Regions from separate parts of the Terribacillus sp. JSM ZJ617 genome, predicted to be linked through region 3. Evidence: riboswitches for the same ligand, from Rfam matches in the RefSeq annotation. Region 3 holds a riboswitch; each other region holds the start of a gene.
The links. Region 3 has a riboswitch for cyclic di-GMP ahead of ACH6C1_RS11940 (HD-GYP domain-containing protein). Riboswitches for the same ligand answer to the same signal wherever they lie in the genome.
Positions count from the first base shown of each region.

Region 1 (4,296 bases), on a different contig from region 3:
CCAAAACTCTGAGAAGTTATCCCGAATATCATTTACGTTCGTCAAATAATCCTTATTGTGGATGAGTGATTCCAATTGATCTAAAGTTGAGAAGATATCCTCGGATTTCTCTTCCATTCCATCAGCGAAATCCTGTTCGCCAGTGATGAGAAAACCTCTTTCATCATTCGATAGGCCAGCTAACCTATATTGGACATGCTTGATTTTGTTTTGAAACTCCATTTTATCCTTTAGGATATCATTCTTCTTTGTAATGGAAGAATTGATGAAAATGGATGAAACTCCAATTAGTAATAAGGAAAATATTAAAATTGAAATTATACCAAGAAGTTTTGTTTTGATTTTCACGATTAAATTCCTTTCTAATAAAAAAAGCTCTACATATTAATTAGCTGCTCAAAACTATTAAGGCTCCCAAACCAAGATATTCCTTTCTGATTAATTAATATGCACGGTATATATATCGACCAGCCTAGGGAATCTTAAAGGCTTTTACGAGATATAACAAGAGAGCTAGGTGTTTCAGTTCAATTAAAAAGCTACAGATTAATCTGTAGCTCACTAAAGTTGTTAAATAACTGCCTCTTTCATGTCGATTAGCGTCAATAATGATCGTTCTCATTAACAGCCTGTTTACAATGAATTGACCTCTTCTTAACAGTCCTCTGGTATCTTACTTATGTACCTTAATTTTTTAAAGGGAGAGGTTTCAATGCTTAAAAAATGGATGGTAGCATTGGGAATGGTTTCAGTTCTTATGTTGGCGGCATGTAATGATGGTGACGATGAAGATCCAGCTGATGATGAGCAAATGGAGGAACAAGAGCAGGACCAAGATCAAGAGCAAGATACTGATGATAGAGAAGAAGATACAGATCAATCTGAATAATATATAGTGGCTGAAAGGCGTTCCTTTGTGGTTCGCCTTTTTTAAATTCAGTACTACATGACACCCATTTAGAATTAAAGTGGTGCACTATAAAAACATTCTTTTATTAGTGAAAGTATGAGTGGTAGGAATAAGACATATAGGCAGTTACTAAGTGTACAGCTTTACAAGAGGCAAAGCTCAATTTTTTCTGTTTTGATAAAAGCTAATCGAGTAGTACCCAGCCAATTGAGATTGAGAAACAGAGGTGAGATTTTTTGGTTAACAATTATATTTGGAATGTTGATTAAATGTTTGTATGAGGACTCTCTTATTCTTTTGAACTAGCTGGAACGATGCTATATCGTGAACATCTTTAAACATTTAACAATTTCTATTTAAATTGTCTGTAGTTGACCGATATAAGGGAGGCAGGTGGTTTTAATGTATAGTAAATTAGACCTGTGACAGCATCCGTGAAATGGTGGTTGATGAATTAATACACCTATAAATAGAAGAAGCAGTTATAATTAGACAAGAAAATATGAGTAATTTATAATGCGAAAGGGAACGTGAAGTTATGGCGGGGTGTATTTAGAACTATAAATCAAAATTATTAGGCAAACTTATCGAAAGATAGGGACGCAAAGCTACGAGTCTAATATCCGTATGGATGATGATAGTCGGGTTGCCAAGTATGAAATTATATCATTGGCTATCCTTGTCTATATTAGGATAGCTTTTTTTCACACTTAAGCGGTAATTATAGTTTTATCAGGCATATAGAAAAAGGAGCGAACGAAATGATAGTAGTAGATAAAAAGAAGTATAAGATGGCGATTGATGAAAATGCCAAAGAAGTACATGTCCAGGTACATGGATTAATGAGGGAGGAAGATGCAGAAGGATATATGGTCGATTTGCAGGATACAATCAATAAAGTATCTAGAAAAGATTATACTTTTGTTGTCGATGGAACTCATCAAACGCCTGTACCTTCGAAGGTTGTACCGCAGTTGGAACAAACAATGCAATTCTATTCTACTTTAGGTTTTAAAGATACAATTGTAATAAAACCTTCTTCTAAAATTGCTCAAGTGCAAATTAGGAATGCCCTTGAAAGAATTGAATTCACGGGAAGGTTTATGGATAAAGTAAATCATTCTATGTAACATCCGGTTCGCCAAATTTGCAGTTAAAAGGGAGATTAAAACATGCAAGCAACACAGGAATTGTATACATATGAAATTTTAACAAAGAATCAAACAGAAATGATTCAAAAAGCTGCCGAATGTCTCGCCCGTACATTTATTGGTGTAGATGTTGCAGGGAAATGGGTTCAGGAACCGATGGTTGGACAATTAAGTATAGCGTATGAAGATTTCTATGCTTTTACCAAGGATTATTTGGATTCAACTGTAGACCAAGGATATTGTGCAGTCGCTCTAGACAGTGATAATCATGTTGTAGGTGTCCTTGCCGGAGATACCAATGCACCCGAAATTATTGGAGAGGATGTATTCGAAGGTTCTTTCTATGATATGAATGTTATTCTTCACGTACTGGAAGACGTAGATAAACGCTTTATCGAAGATTATAAAAGACGTAGCGGAAAAGATATTTCCAATGGGGATATGTTGCACCTATTTATGTTGGGCGTGATAGCCGAACAAGAGCGTCATGAAGTAATTAAGCAATTAGGAAATAGGTTGATTACAAAAGCAGCGAAGCAGGGGCTGAAGGCAGTAGTGGGCGAAGCGACAAACCCTAAATCGATTCGTGTGATGGAAAAATATCACGACATGAAAAAATACCAAGATATCGAAGGTAATCATATTGTTCATATGTATAAAGACAATAGCAAACTGCAAGCCATTCCTTCGAATGTAGCTGATGGAACATACATTATTATAAGAGAACTATAAAAATATAATTCTGATTGAAACAGAAAGTAGGAGTTTAATTTATCATGGAATTTTACTTGATAGGAATAATAGTCATTCTATTGATAGCTTTAGGTTATTTTGCTTACCAATATGTTGCACTGAAACGTCGTGCACAATTAAACACTTTAGGCAGTGGCGATGAAATTATTTTGAATCGCGTTGGGAATGAGCAGCAGCTTGAGAACTGCAGCCATATAGAAAAGGAACTACTGTCGTTATCAAAAGATGTGAATGAAAAAGGCGTAAATCTTGCGGAAACAGGTGAATATGCTTCTGAACAAGCTGATATTGTGAGAGCAGCAATTGACGAGGTAGGCAGAGGATTAGAGAAACAATTAGTAGCCACAGAAGAAAGTGCTGCCTCCATGGAAGAAATGACACAAGCGATAGAAAATTTATCAGTTAGATCTAATCAGATTTCAGAACAATCCATTACTACGCTAGAATTGACGCAGCAAGGAAATGAGAAACTAAAAGATTCCTTGGTAAAGATGGATCAATTTAATCAAACAGTTAATACAACCTCTAATGCAATAAACAAACTTGGAGAAAAATCTTATGAAATCAGCAGTATTGTTAAGGTGATTACAGAGATCTCTGAACAAATTAATCTGCTGGCGCTGAATGCAGCGATAGAAGCTGCTCGAGCAGGCGAAAATGGTAAAGGATTTGCTGTTGTTGCAGATGAGGTAAGAAAATTAGCGGAACAAACTCGCCAATCTACTTCAGAAGTATCACATATCGTGAAAAATATACAAGAAGAAACAGCTATAGTGGTTAAGTCAATGAACCAGGGGACCGAAGAATTTAAAGATACGAATGCAGACATTTTAGAGGTTGGAAATATGTTCGAAAAGATACTATCTACTACAAAAATTATTGCTGAAAACAACGAGAACTCTTCTGCAAACACAGAAGAATTATCTACTGCTTCACAACAGATCATGACAACAATCGTTGAGATTGCATCTATCTCACGAGAATCGGTGGAGATGTTTGAGGAACTAATTGAGATTAATGATGAGGAACTTCATACGATACAAAACCTTGTTGAGAAAGCAAGAAATCTTATAAACCACAAAAACGTAGTAGGCGAACTACTAAAAGAGAATGATGATGTTAAAGCAAAGGAAGTAAAAGCGAGTTAAAATGCCAGAATAAAAGGTCAAGGTAGCAGTTTGACTATTCGCCTTACCGAATGAAAATATTTGGCTTCTCCATAATTTATCTAATATGGGATGATCCCCTTTTAGTAAACAGATTAAAGAGAGCATTCTGATCTGTTTAAAGGAGGGGATCTTTTTCTTATGAGAAAATTACTTGCGCTTGTCTTAATTTGTTCTTATAGCTAACATTCCCCCTTTCTACCTAAAACATAAAATTGCAATCAGTAATTTCTATAAATATTTAGACATTAGGAGGTAAAATAATGAAGGAAATTCAAAAATTATATCCTAGTATGGACGGGAATGACTTTCAAAG
Region 1 is NZ_JBISEQ010000005.1:53,775-58,070, forward strand. It holds gene ACH6C1_RS15705 (methyl-accepting chemotaxis protein) at 1-348, opposite strand, end outside; gene ACH6C1_RS15710 (hypothetical protein) at 713-889, shown strand; cyclic di-GMP riboswitch class I at 1,478-1,564, shown strand; gene ACH6C1_RS15715 (hypothetical protein) at 1,672-2,040, shown strand; gene ACH6C1_RS15720 (hypothetical protein) at 2,083-2,793, shown strand; gene ACH6C1_RS15725 (methyl-accepting chemotaxis protein) at 2,838-3,962, shown strand; gene ACH6C1_RS15730 (pyridoxal phosphate-dependent decarboxylase family protein) at 4,244-4,296, shown strand, end outside.
Region 1: linked by a shared signal. The riboswitch ahead of ACH6C1_RS15715 (hypothetical protein) and the one ahead of ACH6C1_RS11940 (HD-GYP domain-containing protein) in region 3 are both predicted to bind cyclic di-GMP.

Region 2 (4,296 bases), on a different contig from region 3:
ATTCTATAATGCAGACGCATTCCAGTACAATCTGTTCTTCGAGGATAATATTACGAATGAACAAGACTTCTTCATGCGCCGTTTGGAGGAAGGAAAGGATCGCTTCAATGCGACGATGTATGTCGGAAGCAATGCTTTGTTCCGCCGAAGTGCATTAGAGGAAATCGGGGGTTTCGCAACGGGCGTCATAACCGAGGATATGGCAACAGGTATGCTTCTCCAGACAAATGGGCAAAAAACGGTCTTTGTGAATGAAGCATTAGCTGTTGGCTTATCCCCTGAAACGTACGCTGACCTTCTAAAGCAGCGCGACCGCTGGTGCCGAGGCAATATCCAAGTCATCCGAAAATGGAATCCGCTCACAATCAAAGGTTTGAGCTTCATGCAGCGCTTGCTGTACATGGATGGAATTCATTATTGGTTCTTCGGAATCTATAAGATGGTGTATTTACTGGCACCATTGCTGTTCCTGCTGTTCTCCATCTATAGTCTGCAAACCGATTTCTCGACTCTATTGCTGTTCTGGCTGCCGGCGTTCCTATCGTCACAGCTCGCGTTCCGCCGCATGGCAGATAACAAACGGACGACGATTTGGAGTCACATTTATGAGGTGGCACTCGCCCCTTACATGGCTGTATCTGTTCTAACGGAACTATTCTTCCGAAAATCGATCAAATTCAATGTTACCCGCAAAGGAATAGTGAATAATCGCCGGCATTTTCTCTGGCGGACAAGCACACCATATGTAGTTCTGCTTGCGATGAGCATTGCTAGTATGATTATGATCGGAATAGATTTGTTTACCCCTATACAGATTTACGATAATGTCGAAATGCTCTATATCAATATTTTCTGGGTGCTATACAATGCTGTCGCACTTGTCATGGCTTTGATCATTTCGGTGGAACGGCCGCGCTTCCGAGAAGCAGAGCGCTTTGATGTGACGCTGGAAGCAGAGCTTGTGAATAGTCTTGATGAGAAGAAGCATTCCATACGAATCATTGACTTAAGCGAATATGGCGCAAGGCTGGAACTGCCTGATGCAAAAGCAGCCCATCTGCTGTCAGCCGGAAGTCCGCTGACGCTTTCCTCAGGTCCGCTACAAGGCTTGAAGCTTCACAAGCATTGGGTTTCCCAGCAAGGAAAAAGCTATTATGCAGGCGTATCCTTCCAGGATGTCACGCAGGAACAGTACCGTGCCCTTATCAAACTCCTGTTCGTCGATGCACCAGACATATATACTAGCAGGGAATATGTAAATTCAACACTATTGCATGCAGTTTCCCGCTTCTTCCGTCAAACACAAGCCGAACCAAAACAATCCGAGCGGCAAAGCATCAGGGAAACAATCTCGGTTCCTGGCGTCCTCTATTTTGCAGATACTGGTAAAATAGAAACCACGCTTATTGATTACAGTCTGAGCGGATGCCAAATCGAACTGAAGAAGCCGATTAAACCAGGTCAAGTACTGCGTCTGCACGCCAATCACAACAGCTTCCGCGAAAGTGATGTACGTGTCCAATGGGTGCAAAAACGCGGACGAAAATATTTAGCAGGTTTGCGATTCCTGACAGAGACAGCTGAATCGAATACTGGGTAAATAAATATGGACATCTATACAATAAATGATATATTATGACAATAGAAAATGAAGCTTCGACTCTTTATCTGTATGTGGGCACTTGGGTAAAGAAGAGCTACTAGTGCAACCGCCATTTTATTGGCGGTTGTTTTTTATTTTGAATAAGAAAGTAGGTTTTACATGCAACTCCGGATCTTGTTGACATTTCTTTTATGTAGTTTTATGGCATTATCCTTTACAGCATCGTCCTCTATTCCTTTGACCGATGGTTTAATTCTGCTTTTAGCCATTTTTTCCATCCACGCCGGAAGCTTTGCCAAACAATTTATCACGTTGCTTTTGCTTAGTCTTTCTTTTGGTTTCTTTCTACTTTTCTATGCATTATTCACGCATGCATCTTTGACAGAACAGGTTTATTATTTGCTTCGCCATATTCTCGTAACTGTTAGCATGGTTTTAATTTGGCTTACCTATGGGATAACATCACGCTATCGTAACGAAAATATAGCATTAAAAGAGAAGATTCAAGCACTTGAAAAATATGCTGGTTCTTCCCAATTACTAACTTTGACTGAATTTAAGAGTCGTGTGAAGTTGATTTCGACCGGGACGAGACGACGTAATGAACAAAATTATTATGTTTTTGCTTCCATCGTTACTCCTGATAAAGTCCTGGAAACAACAAGCTCTATTTCCCACATTGTAAGTGAGGGAATTTTAAGCTCGATACGCGCTGAATTCGACTTAGTCACACAAGTAAAAGAAGAGCAATTCCTTATCTTCCTTCAGAACACCAATGAAGCAGGATGTCAAATCGTAATTGACAGATTGATGGGTAAACTTCGGAATCAATTTAATCTAATTGATCCTCCTCTCATATGTGAAACTGTACTGGAGGAAGAGATAGAGTCTATCTTAGAGATAACCCAGCCATTCAAAGGAGCAGCAGGATGAAGATTATTCTAGTAGCAGTTATGGCCTTTTTCTGGATTCTGCTCATCTATTATTCCATTCTTACAATCGCTGGCGTTTTACAGCGATTGAAAAGGAAAGAAGAAATTACATTACCTTCCTATCCCTCTATCGCTGTTTTAATTCCTGCACATAATGAAGGAGTCGTGATAAAGCAGACTTTAGAAGCCATGATCCGACTAAAATACCCAGGAGCATTGGATGTCTATGTTTTGGATGATTCCTCTACAGATGACACAGCGGAGATCATTCTAAAATTCAGCAGCACTTTCTCCCGTATACATTATTTAAAAGTCCCTCCTGGGTCTCCGAAAGGAAAATCAAGGGTACTTAATTATGGGTTATCTGTAACGACATCTGATTATTTCATTGTCTTTGATGCAGATAATCAGCCCGCTGAAGACAGTGTGATGGAATTGATTCACACTGCAGAACGTACTCCTGACGCTGGAGGAGCAGTGGGTTATGTTAAGACTATCAATGCAGACCGAAACGTATTGACTAGAATGATCTCGATCGAATTTCAGGTCTTTCAGCTATTAATGCAAAGTGGTCGATGGAAGATGTTTAAAACAGGTTCCCTGGCAGGAACGAACATGCTGCTTCGAAGAAGTGTTCTGCAGGAAGCTGGGGGGTATGACCTGTATGCTCTTGCCGAGGATGCAGAACTTACTGTCAGGCTGACGGCTTTAGGGTGGAAATTACCTGTTGTTCACCACTCTAGAACATGGGAACAGGAACCAGAGAAAATCAGTATCTTTGTCAGACAGCGTACAAGATGGCTGACAGGTAATATCTATCTATTGGAGAAATCGTTTCATGAATGGAGTTATTGGAAAGGAAAGACGTTTGTCCATAGCTTCCAGCATGTTTTGACTTATTTATTATTTGTATTAATGCTGCTATTTTCAAATACATGGTTCATTCTAAGCTTACTAGGTGTCAACCTGCCCGATTTTGAATCTCCTTTGCTGTTGTTCTGGTTTATGAGCTATGTAGTTTATACTGCTCAGGTCGTCAGTGCAATGGTGCTTGAAAGGACTATTACCCCCTTTAATGTACTTATCGGCTTAATCATGTATTTCACTTATGCTCAGATCTTCCTGTTACTGCTTTTACGGAGTGGACTTTCTTATATATGGAGCCGGCTGACTAAGCAAACAATTAAGTGGGATAAAACAGAAAGGTTTAAGGATGATGCAGCATAAAAGTTATGTTGCTAAAATACTTTTGCTGCTGATTTGTAGCCTTCTTTTGTTTTTAAATTTCTCTTCTTCTGTTGACCAGGAAACAGTTACTAGTACCGTCAAACAACAATACAAGAACAAAGAAGGTTTCATTGCTAGCTATGGAGATGGAGAACGCGACACTAGTCCTATCCTTCTTGAAAGCCTCGGGCAATACATGGAATATTTACTCATAGTCGGAGATAGCCAAGAATTTGAGGAGCAGTTTCTCCTGCTTCAATCTAACTTCACAGTCAATACCGATGAGGGCATTTTTCTAAAGTGGCAGCTTGAAGAAGATGTAACTGCAAATGCTTCAGTAGACGATTACCGGATAATAAGAACACTGCTAAGAGGGGGAGAACAGTTTCATAATTCCTCTTACACTAATTTTGCAGGACAGATATGGGATACAATGAATAAAACACAAACTGTTAATGGTTTAATCGTTGATTTCTATGATTGGTCATCACAACAAAGAACATCCGAGATTCATCTCAGTTATATAGATTATGA
Region 2 is NZ_JBISEQ010000001.1:850,668-854,963, reverse strand. It holds gene ACH6C1_RS04110 (glycosyltransferase family 2 protein) at 1-1,600, shown strand, start outside; cyclic di-GMP riboswitch class II at 1,641-1,724, shown strand; gene ACH6C1_RS04105 (hypothetical protein) at 1,763-2,536, shown strand; gene ACH6C1_RS04100 (glycosyltransferase family 2 protein) at 2,533-3,762, shown strand; gene ACH6C1_RS04095 (hypothetical protein) at 3,749-4,296, shown strand, end outside.
Region 2: linked by a shared signal. The riboswitch ahead of ACH6C1_RS04105 (hypothetical protein) and the one ahead of ACH6C1_RS11940 (HD-GYP domain-containing protein) in region 3 are both predicted to bind cyclic di-GMP.

Region 3 (4,296 bases):
TTGATCACATAGCGCGGATCAATGCCGCTCATCCCTTCATCGCTGTGTTCTTTTTTCAGTTCCTGGATATCTGCGTCGCTGAATCCTTCCAGCTGCTTCCCATTATAAAGATGCATTTTCTTCAGCAAGCTGATACCGCCTTGGTTCGATTCTTTCAATCTCGTAAGAATTGTGAACATCGCAGCAATCTTTAGTGTGTGCGGTGCGATATGGACATCTTTAATATCACTTTCCGAGATCATTTTCTGATAGATTTTCTCTTCTTCATCCACCTTAAGATTATAAGGAACCGGCATGACGATCATCCGGGAATGCAATGCTTCATTCTTCTTATTGGAAATAAATGAACGATACTCTGATTCGTTCGTGTGCGCCACGATTAACTCATCCGCACTGATTAACGCAAAGCGGCCGGCTTTGAAGTTGCCTTCCTGCGTCAATGAAAGCAAATGCCAAAGAAACTTCTCGTCGCATTTCAGCATTTCCTGAAATTCCATCAAGCCGCGATTAGCTTTGTTGAGCTCTCCGTCAAAGCGATAAGCCCTGGGATCCGATTCTGATCCATATTCCGCGATTGTGGAGAAATCAATGGAACCAGTCAAGTCGGCAATATCCTGTGATTTTGGATCGGAAGGACTGAATGTACCGATTCCTGATCGTTTATCTTCGGAAAAGAAAATTCGTTCAACAACGACATCTTCTATTCTTCCATCATACTCTTCTTCCAGACGCATCAGGTTTAATGGGGAAAGATTCCCCTCAATCCGGATACCATATTCATCCTCGAATTCCTTGCGAAGATGAACAGGAATAAGATGGAGCGGATCCTCATGCATCGGGCAGCCTTTTATGGCATAAACTGCACCCTCATCTGTCAGTGTATATTCCTCCAGCCCTCGTTTGAGCAGGCTGACGAGCGTGGATTTCCCTCCGCTTACCGGTCCCATGAGCAGGAGAATCCGTTTGCGTACATCCAGTCTCCGAGCTGCCGGATGGAAGTATTCTTCTACCAGCTTTTCAAGCGGTTCTTCCAAACCGAATAATGCATCCTTGAAGAAGCTATAGTTTTTCACACCATCTTCTTCTTCAATGCCTTTATGCTTGATCATATTATATACACGGGAATGTGCAGATTGAGCAAGATAAGGCCGGTCTTTCAACAAACGCAGATAATCAGCGAGCGTTCCTTCCCAGTGGAGCTTCTCTTGTTCCTGGCGATACTGCTGTACCTTATCCAATATATTCATCATTCATTAACCTCCCAGGCATTGTTAAACAAAAGGCGATTACCTTAATGTATGCCCAGGGTTTGGCTATCATGCCAGCAAATCCATAAACGACGCTTACGGCTTCTGCTTCCATCCTATTTCCATATACGACTCATTCGTATATTTATCCAGCATGACATCGTCAAGCTGAAGTGTCTTTTTATCGTTAGGGAATATATGCATCAGCTGGGCCAGTTTCTTCACTATTTTCTTTGGATATGCTTCCGACATTTCCAGCATCAGCTGAATAGCTTCTGCTGCAGGAAGGACTTCCCGATAAGTGCGGGAAAGGGTCAAAGCAGAAAACGTGTCGACGACAGCTAATATTTGCAAATCCACTCCTAGTTCCGGCAAATAAGCACCATCCGGATAGCCTTGTCGATTCAGCCGTTCGTGATGACTTCGCGCATAGCGGCCGAGTAAAGGCTCACCTGCCTGGTGCAGGAGTGTCTCTCCTTTGACCGTATGTGTTTGTACAATCTCATATTCCTCTTTTGTCAGTGACGTTGTTTTATCAAGAATTTCACGAGGTATATCAAGCTTGCCGATATCGTGAAATAAATATCCTGTTGCACAAAGTTCCAGCTGCACGACATTCATATGATAAGCGAGCATCGTGCCGATCACAAAAACGTCCATGGAATGGATGAAAGCGTACGGATCTCTTTGCTCAAGCATATGCCAAAGACTGCTTCTTCCCATCGTCTTCAGGCTTTTGATGTATAGGTCCTTCAAGAAACGGATGCTTTCTTCCTCATAAAGCAATTTTCCATAGCGATATTCAAAAGCGATATAAGATAAATTTGTGTAAAAATGCTTTTCCATACTTCGTTTATATGTTGCTTGATGATCCATTTCTTTCTCCTGTAGCTGCAGAATCATCTGCTGAAGACGATCTGTCTTGCTAAATGGATCAGAAGTCTCTTCTTCCGCTGTTTCCACGATGACGGACGGTACTCTGTTATGCTTCAGCTGTTCCAGTAATGCTGCAGTAATGACTGTCCCTTTATCCAGTTTTGTCTTGTCTGCCAGGACAATGTCACTGCCCAAAAAATCACCTAGTAGTATATCTTGGATGCGTTTACGTTTTAAGATCAATTTCATTCTCCTTTTTCAAAAAAAAGCTGCCAGATCTGGCAGCCTGAGAATCCATTTTCGCAACTGGCTGGCATAGAATCTCATTCCTTAGCCCCTCAAGTTTTGCGTAACTGCCTTTCAACAGTGCTGCCGTATATGTATGTAATTGTTTCCTGGTTGTATTCTGCTGACAAATCAAGCAGCTTATAATAGTCCTCTTTTGTTGGCAGAAGGTCCACCATTTCCACATTCAGTGCTATTGCCAACTTACTGATGCCCACAAAAGAAATATTTCGCTTGCCGTTTTCAATATCGGAGTAGTACGATCGATTAAAACCCGCCATGCCAGCCAATTCCTCCTGTGTCAGCATCTGTTTTTTTCTCAGATATCGAAGCTTATCCCCAAATGTCCGAAGCAATAGCGTGTAATCTCTCATATTATTCATGCACTCCATTATACCTCGTTACCTCAGTAAATCCACCGGATATAAGTGACATTAGTATAATGCTACCAAATAAAACAGGTTAAAGTACTATATTTGCCCCCTTTTATCCATGTCTAAACAACTATAAAAAATAAACTGCACACAAGGTGCAGTTTAGGATAACCCATCGAAGCCCTGCTGACGAAGAGCTTCATAAATGATAATTGCAGCAGTATTAGACAGATTCAAAGATCGAACTTTATCTGTCATATGAATACGAAGGCATAGCTCCTCTTTTCCTACTAGCAAATCCTTTGGAATGCCAGTCGACTCCCGTCCGAAAACGAATAGCAGATCTTGATCTGTGTTACTGAAATCATAATCTGAATAATACTTGGTACCGAAGTTCTCTATATAATAAAAGACACCTTCCGGAAATTTTTCATATAACTCTTCTATACTATCGTAGTAATGGATATCCACGTCATGCCAATAATCCAATCCTGACCTTCTCAGCATTTTGTCATCCGTCGAGAAACCAAGCGGACGAATCAGATGCAAAGCCGTATCTGTCGCAAGGCAGGTACGAGCAATGTTCCCTGTATTAGCTGGAATTTCTGGCTGGAATAGTACGATATGTCTTGGCATATACTTTCACCTCTGCTTTTCTACTTTCAACCTTACCAGTATAGCATAGCAGAGATCATAGCCCAATCTGGAAAAATTTATATACAACGTTCTTTGTATATGCCGGTGAATCAACGTAAGCCCAATGACGCATTCTGCTGTTGGCGGTGTGTGCATTGACCAAAGGCTCTCCTTGTGCATTCCGGGCTACCACTATCGTATTATGGTTGAAATTGCCATCGCCCTCAAAATCATAGCAAATCACATCCCCAGGCCGCAGCAGTCTTGCATCGGCTACTTCCTTGCCTCGTAACCCTTGTTTTGATCCGCTCAAATACCACCGCAAAGCATTCGCCACTGTGAAACTATAGCTCCAATTTTCCCCATTGAACCACCATCCCGAATTCCGGTCCGGTTCTCCCCGCATTGGTGCTCCGCCCGCCCGAAGGCACTGTGAAATGTAATTTGTACAGTCTACTTCAAATTTCTTATAGGCAGGGTTATAATCATTCCACCATCGCTCGGCATACTGAACCGCCGCTCGTCTGTCGTAGGTGAATTGCCGGTCAAAATCCTGATCATTGCTTTCATAAACGACAAGTCCCTGGACATGAGGCTGGACAGCATCCTCTACCCGCTCATTATGAATGATCTGCCCATCACGCATACGGGCTATATGTGTATGCACTTCTTCTTCATGATACGTAGCATGCTGCTTATGCACGAGAAAAGTTGCACATAAGCGGTAGGTAATGATATCCTCTTCCCCATCATGCTCTTCGCTCAGGATTGTCCCTTCTCCTCGAATCTGGGCAACCTTCGCCCCATCCTTTTCATGGAAAGCAATTCGGTTTACAAGCCAATTCCCAGCTTTCTTCCCGTCGACTTCCTGCATCCAA
Region 3 is NZ_JBISEQ010000003.1:81,485-85,780, reverse strand. It holds gene ACH6C1_RS11945 (PrkA family serine protein kinase) at 1-1,247, opposite strand, end outside; gene ACH6C1_RS11940 (HD-GYP domain-containing protein) at 1,344-2,372, opposite strand; cyclic di-GMP riboswitch class I at 2,422-2,507, opposite strand; partial or broken gene ACH6C1_RS11935 (helix-turn-helix domain-containing protein) at 2,579-2,782, opposite strand; gene ACH6C1_RS11930 (tRNA (cytidine(34)-2'-O)-methyltransferase) at 2,945-3,418, opposite strand; gene ACH6C1_RS11925 (amidase domain-containing protein) at 3,474-4,296, opposite strand, start outside.

Region 4 (4,296 bases), on a different contig from region 3:
TAACTGAACCATATTTGTATGAAAGTTTGCGGTGCTCTCTTAGTAAGGAGCACGATTGCATTTCTTGTTTAACGGATCCATATTTGTCTTCTAGTTGCTTATATTCTCTATTAATCATATTAAAGCTCAATAGATGCTCTTTTATTGTTCCTTGGCTTATAGTAATCGGGCTTTTAAGTAGCTGCTTCCCTATCTTATTGAAATAAGGAACGACTGTACAATCGCCTGGAACTTTATAATCCATTAATTGTTCAGCCATAAAAAGGTTGTCTTTTAAAAGAGCGTGATCAAGCTCAACAACACCTTTCAAATAACCTAAGTCATTCAGATAAGTATTAAGAGCAACAGTATCTATTTTACTGACTTGCTTAGGTACAAATTTTGCAACCATACCTTGTTTTATAAATTCATGCCTTTTAACTTCTGAATTTATCAACTCTTCCTTAACTACATTTTTAATCTGTTCGAGGTGACGCTTCTTTGTTTTAAGCTGAATATACATACCGCTTTCAACGAGTTCTTGCATCATATCTGCTGCAGTCATTTTTTTCATTTATAGTACTCCTTCCTGAAGCATTTCTTGCCTCTGCCTTACTAACTCCAGGTACTGTTCTTCATTGTTACAAATACAATGGTCAATCCCAAGCAAGTAGCCATCTAATTTCACAGCATCAGCAGCTTTAATGTTAGCTATGTGCTCATTAAGGTTATTTTCAAATTCCGCCTCGTCTTCATCATTATCAGGTTCAGAGTTATTCCAAATACTAATTAAAGTATCCTTTGCTTCTTCCAAGCTGCATACTCTACGATCATCCAAATCCTGCAAGTCCACGAGGATATATAATTTGTCTCCCATCAAATCTCATCTCCTAAACTCTTGTTTTTCTTGTGGTCATACCATTTCCAACTGTCATTCCATAACTGGTGTATTGCAGCTGAAGTTTTTTCATCAAAATAATTACGTAAATCCATCCAATCGTCTGTCTCCCATATAAGATCATTTAAATCGAATATCATATGATCTTGAGGTGTACTCCAAGCTACAATTGCTTCTTCATTTATTGTTATGGATTTTATCTCTGCATGGCCCCTTACGCTAATGTGTAGCACCATACATCTGCCTCCTGTATTAAGTAACTCTGAATTTTTTATAATCATCTTAAATTTCCTCCCATAAAAAATAGCCTTAAGAAAATTTTCTTAAAGCCGCCTCTAATCTATTTTTTAAGCATAACTCTGATCCAAGATTGTCAGCAGACTCAAATCATCGTTGATATCTAGCTGTTTCCCTAAATCTTCTATGAGCTGTAGGGTTTCATATACCTTGAGTTTTTTTCCTGGAATGGCTCTTTTTTGTATCAACATTTGATTTAAACCGACTACGAAATATGCTCCATCTTTACAGAACATACCTCTTGGATCAATTGTCTTGTGTTTATTGCTTTTCTCTAACTCACGCAACATTCTATCTACTTTGTCTTGGTCCTTATACTGTAATTCAACACCTGTTACTATAGGAGATGCCCAGCCTAGAACCATATCAAATATATATGAAGTTGCTTCAGCACTCGCATTTGAGTACACTCTAATCGCGGATAGTCCATTCTTAGGTTGTGAGTTGAAAGGACAAATCTCAAAACTTATATCATCAGCCTGCACAAAATAACTCTTAGTTCGCTGATCATAGCTTACACCGGCTAAACCCCTCTTAATTTCATTCATACTTTGATTGATAAACACCGTAATTACGAAAATATCATCATTTTCGCCCCATTTTTTCATTACAAGCATCCTCTCTTAATATTAGTTATTAATACATGAACTCATGAATCACCCCCTAAAAGGCATAAAAAAAAGCCTTTGGGTTTGGTTTTTTAATGTAAAAACCAAGCCCAAAGGCTCTTTTCTAATTTGTAAACACAGCTAATCGCAATACGATTGCAATAAAAATTAAGATAATATCTTATAGCTGAATTATAACAGAGATATAATTGTTAGTTCAATCCATAATTAAACAGATCAGAGTTGTTATTTGCTAAATCATCAAATTGAATTTGATCCAATTCGATAACGTGTTCAATTACTTTTTCTGTTGTTAGTGACTCACTTACTTTTGAATTCAATTCGTTAATTTTAAGTTCTCTTGAATCAGTTTTATAAACTTTCATACCTTCTAATATATCTTGTTCAGAATCTCTAATCTCGCTAGACAAAGTTACTAATTCAACATATTCCTCTTTATTTAACATAAAGTATGTACGTTTATACAGAAGTCTGGTTTGCTTATTTGCTCCAATTAACATTACGAGAACACCTTCCCTTTAAAATGTTTTAATTCCCCTAATATGATTTATTTAATCGTAATACATAATTAATAGCACCGTTGTAAGATTTCATAATTTAATTTTGAAAAAAAAATAACCTTCTTTTAGCTAAAGAGAAGGTCGGTTGCACTAGTAGCTCCAGGTTGCATAAGTGCCCATATACATCAACCTTTCTTCGCTCCCTATAAATCCTTATCGTCGGTAAGTACCCTGTAACGCAGCAGTTCCGACATATGAACGCCCAGTGCAACAGATAATCTATATATGTTTAGTAGTGAAACATTTCTCCGGCCGCGCTCTATGTCACTGACATATGTACGATGTAATCCACACATTGCTCCAAGTTCTTCTTGAGACAAGCCTTTTTGTATCCTTAATTGCTTCACAATAATGCCTAAGCCTTTATATAGCGCCTTTTCAAGTTCTTCCATAAGCAAATGATAGTATACCCATAAAAGTACTTCTACAGACTATAAGTTACATCCGGTTTCTTAAAAGGAATATTTTTGTGTTAATCTACAACTTGTAGTAATTTTATCACAGTTTTATTCCAAAAGATAGAAAATAAAGTTCTGGTTGATTGTTAAATAGTACAATTTGTTATTGACTTTCCTAAGCAACAGAAGTTATTAATTTGTTTATTGGTAATAATCAGAAACAAAATGGACTCTACACCAAAACGGTGCAGAGTCCATTTGATATAAATTCAATCAGCGTAGACAGATGATTGTCCTGTTGCTTTATGCTTCTCCCAAGCGTACACTAGGCTTGAAAAAGTCCTCTCGATATGAACAGGATCTTCACTTGCATTAGAGCCTAAGAAATCGTTGCCAGCGTCAAATGTCTCATGTCGCACTGCATAATTTTCTGGGTTCGCTTGCGCTTCATCAAGTGACACAACCAAGACTTGGCCATCCTTAGTCACTACAACACTGCTGTCAATAGTATCATCTGCAGAAGCAATTACATCAATTAGTTCTTGTTTAGTGAACGGGATATCACTCATGTTTTCTAGCTCCTTTGTAAGTGGTAGGATGTTGCCCTTTGTATACGAATAACTAGTACTAAAGATTCAATATTTTTTCAGAGAAGAAACCCGCCATTACATTAAACAATAGCGGGTTTGCACTTTTAACGCTCCTAAAATGGTAGAAATGCTGCTAGTTAGAAGCTTTTATGGAATTTCAGAACATCATATACGTCTCCTATGATATTTACTGTAACTGTATCAGTCTTTACAACACCATTAGCATAGGTAACAACAAATTCGAATGTAGCTTCTCCTTCTCTCAAGGCTGTAGATCCTTTCAAGAAGTTTTCTTCATACAATTCGCCGCTAGCTACAGTATCTGTATCCATTTGCATTTTAACAGTTTTTCTGAATAGGCTGCTATTCTCCTGGTAGCCTTTAAACCTAGACTCAATGTTTGTGACAGGATAAGGTGATGTATTCGCTTTTAGTACGAATGCTTCACCAGAATAGAAATCTTCAGGCTTGTTGCCCAGTTCCTGATGAATTTCATTCCATTTGTCCGTGTGCTCTACAAATCCTTCCAGAGTTAAGGCTTTTACTACAATTACAACTGGAACTTCCACTTTGTCAAAACCATCATCTACAATGCCAATAAAGGTATAGTCATCTTTTTCTACCTTATCGATTGTATAACATGAGCTTTGACCGCTCTTCATATCATTCTCTTGAAGTACAGATTCTAGAGTTCCATTTCCTTTTTTCATCTTCAATTCGATGTCTAATGGATCATTATCTTTGTCGGTAGGCTTCAAGCATATAGATACTTTATCTCCTTCATACACTGTTGATGGAGTATAAGTAACTGTTAATTCCGGAAGATTGTTCTTAATTGTAACAGTCTCAGTTTCGCTATCCTTAGCGCCATGTTCATCTGTCACAGTTAACCTTACTTCGTATTCGTCAACGCTTTTAAAAGTGAACGCAGGATTTGCTTCTGTA
Region 4 is NZ_JBISEQ010000006.1:185,110-189,405, forward strand. It holds gene ACH6C1_RS17490 (hypothetical protein) at 1-553, opposite strand, end outside; gene ACH6C1_RS17495 (hypothetical protein) at 554-856, opposite strand; gene ACH6C1_RS17500 (hypothetical protein) at 856-1,158, opposite strand; gene ACH6C1_RS17505 (hypothetical protein) at 1,225-1,782, opposite strand; gene ACH6C1_RS17510 (hypothetical protein) at 1,995-2,303, opposite strand; cyclic di-GMP riboswitch class II at 2,434-2,516, opposite strand; gene ACH6C1_RS17515 (helix-turn-helix domain-containing protein) at 2,507-2,755, opposite strand; gene ACH6C1_RS17520 (hypothetical protein) at 3,031-3,330, opposite strand; gene ACH6C1_RS17525 (PKD domain-containing protein) at 3,489-4,296, opposite strand, start outside.
Region 4: linked by a shared signal. The riboswitch ahead of ACH6C1_RS17510 (hypothetical protein) and the one ahead of ACH6C1_RS11940 (HD-GYP domain-containing protein) in region 3 are both predicted to bind cyclic di-GMP.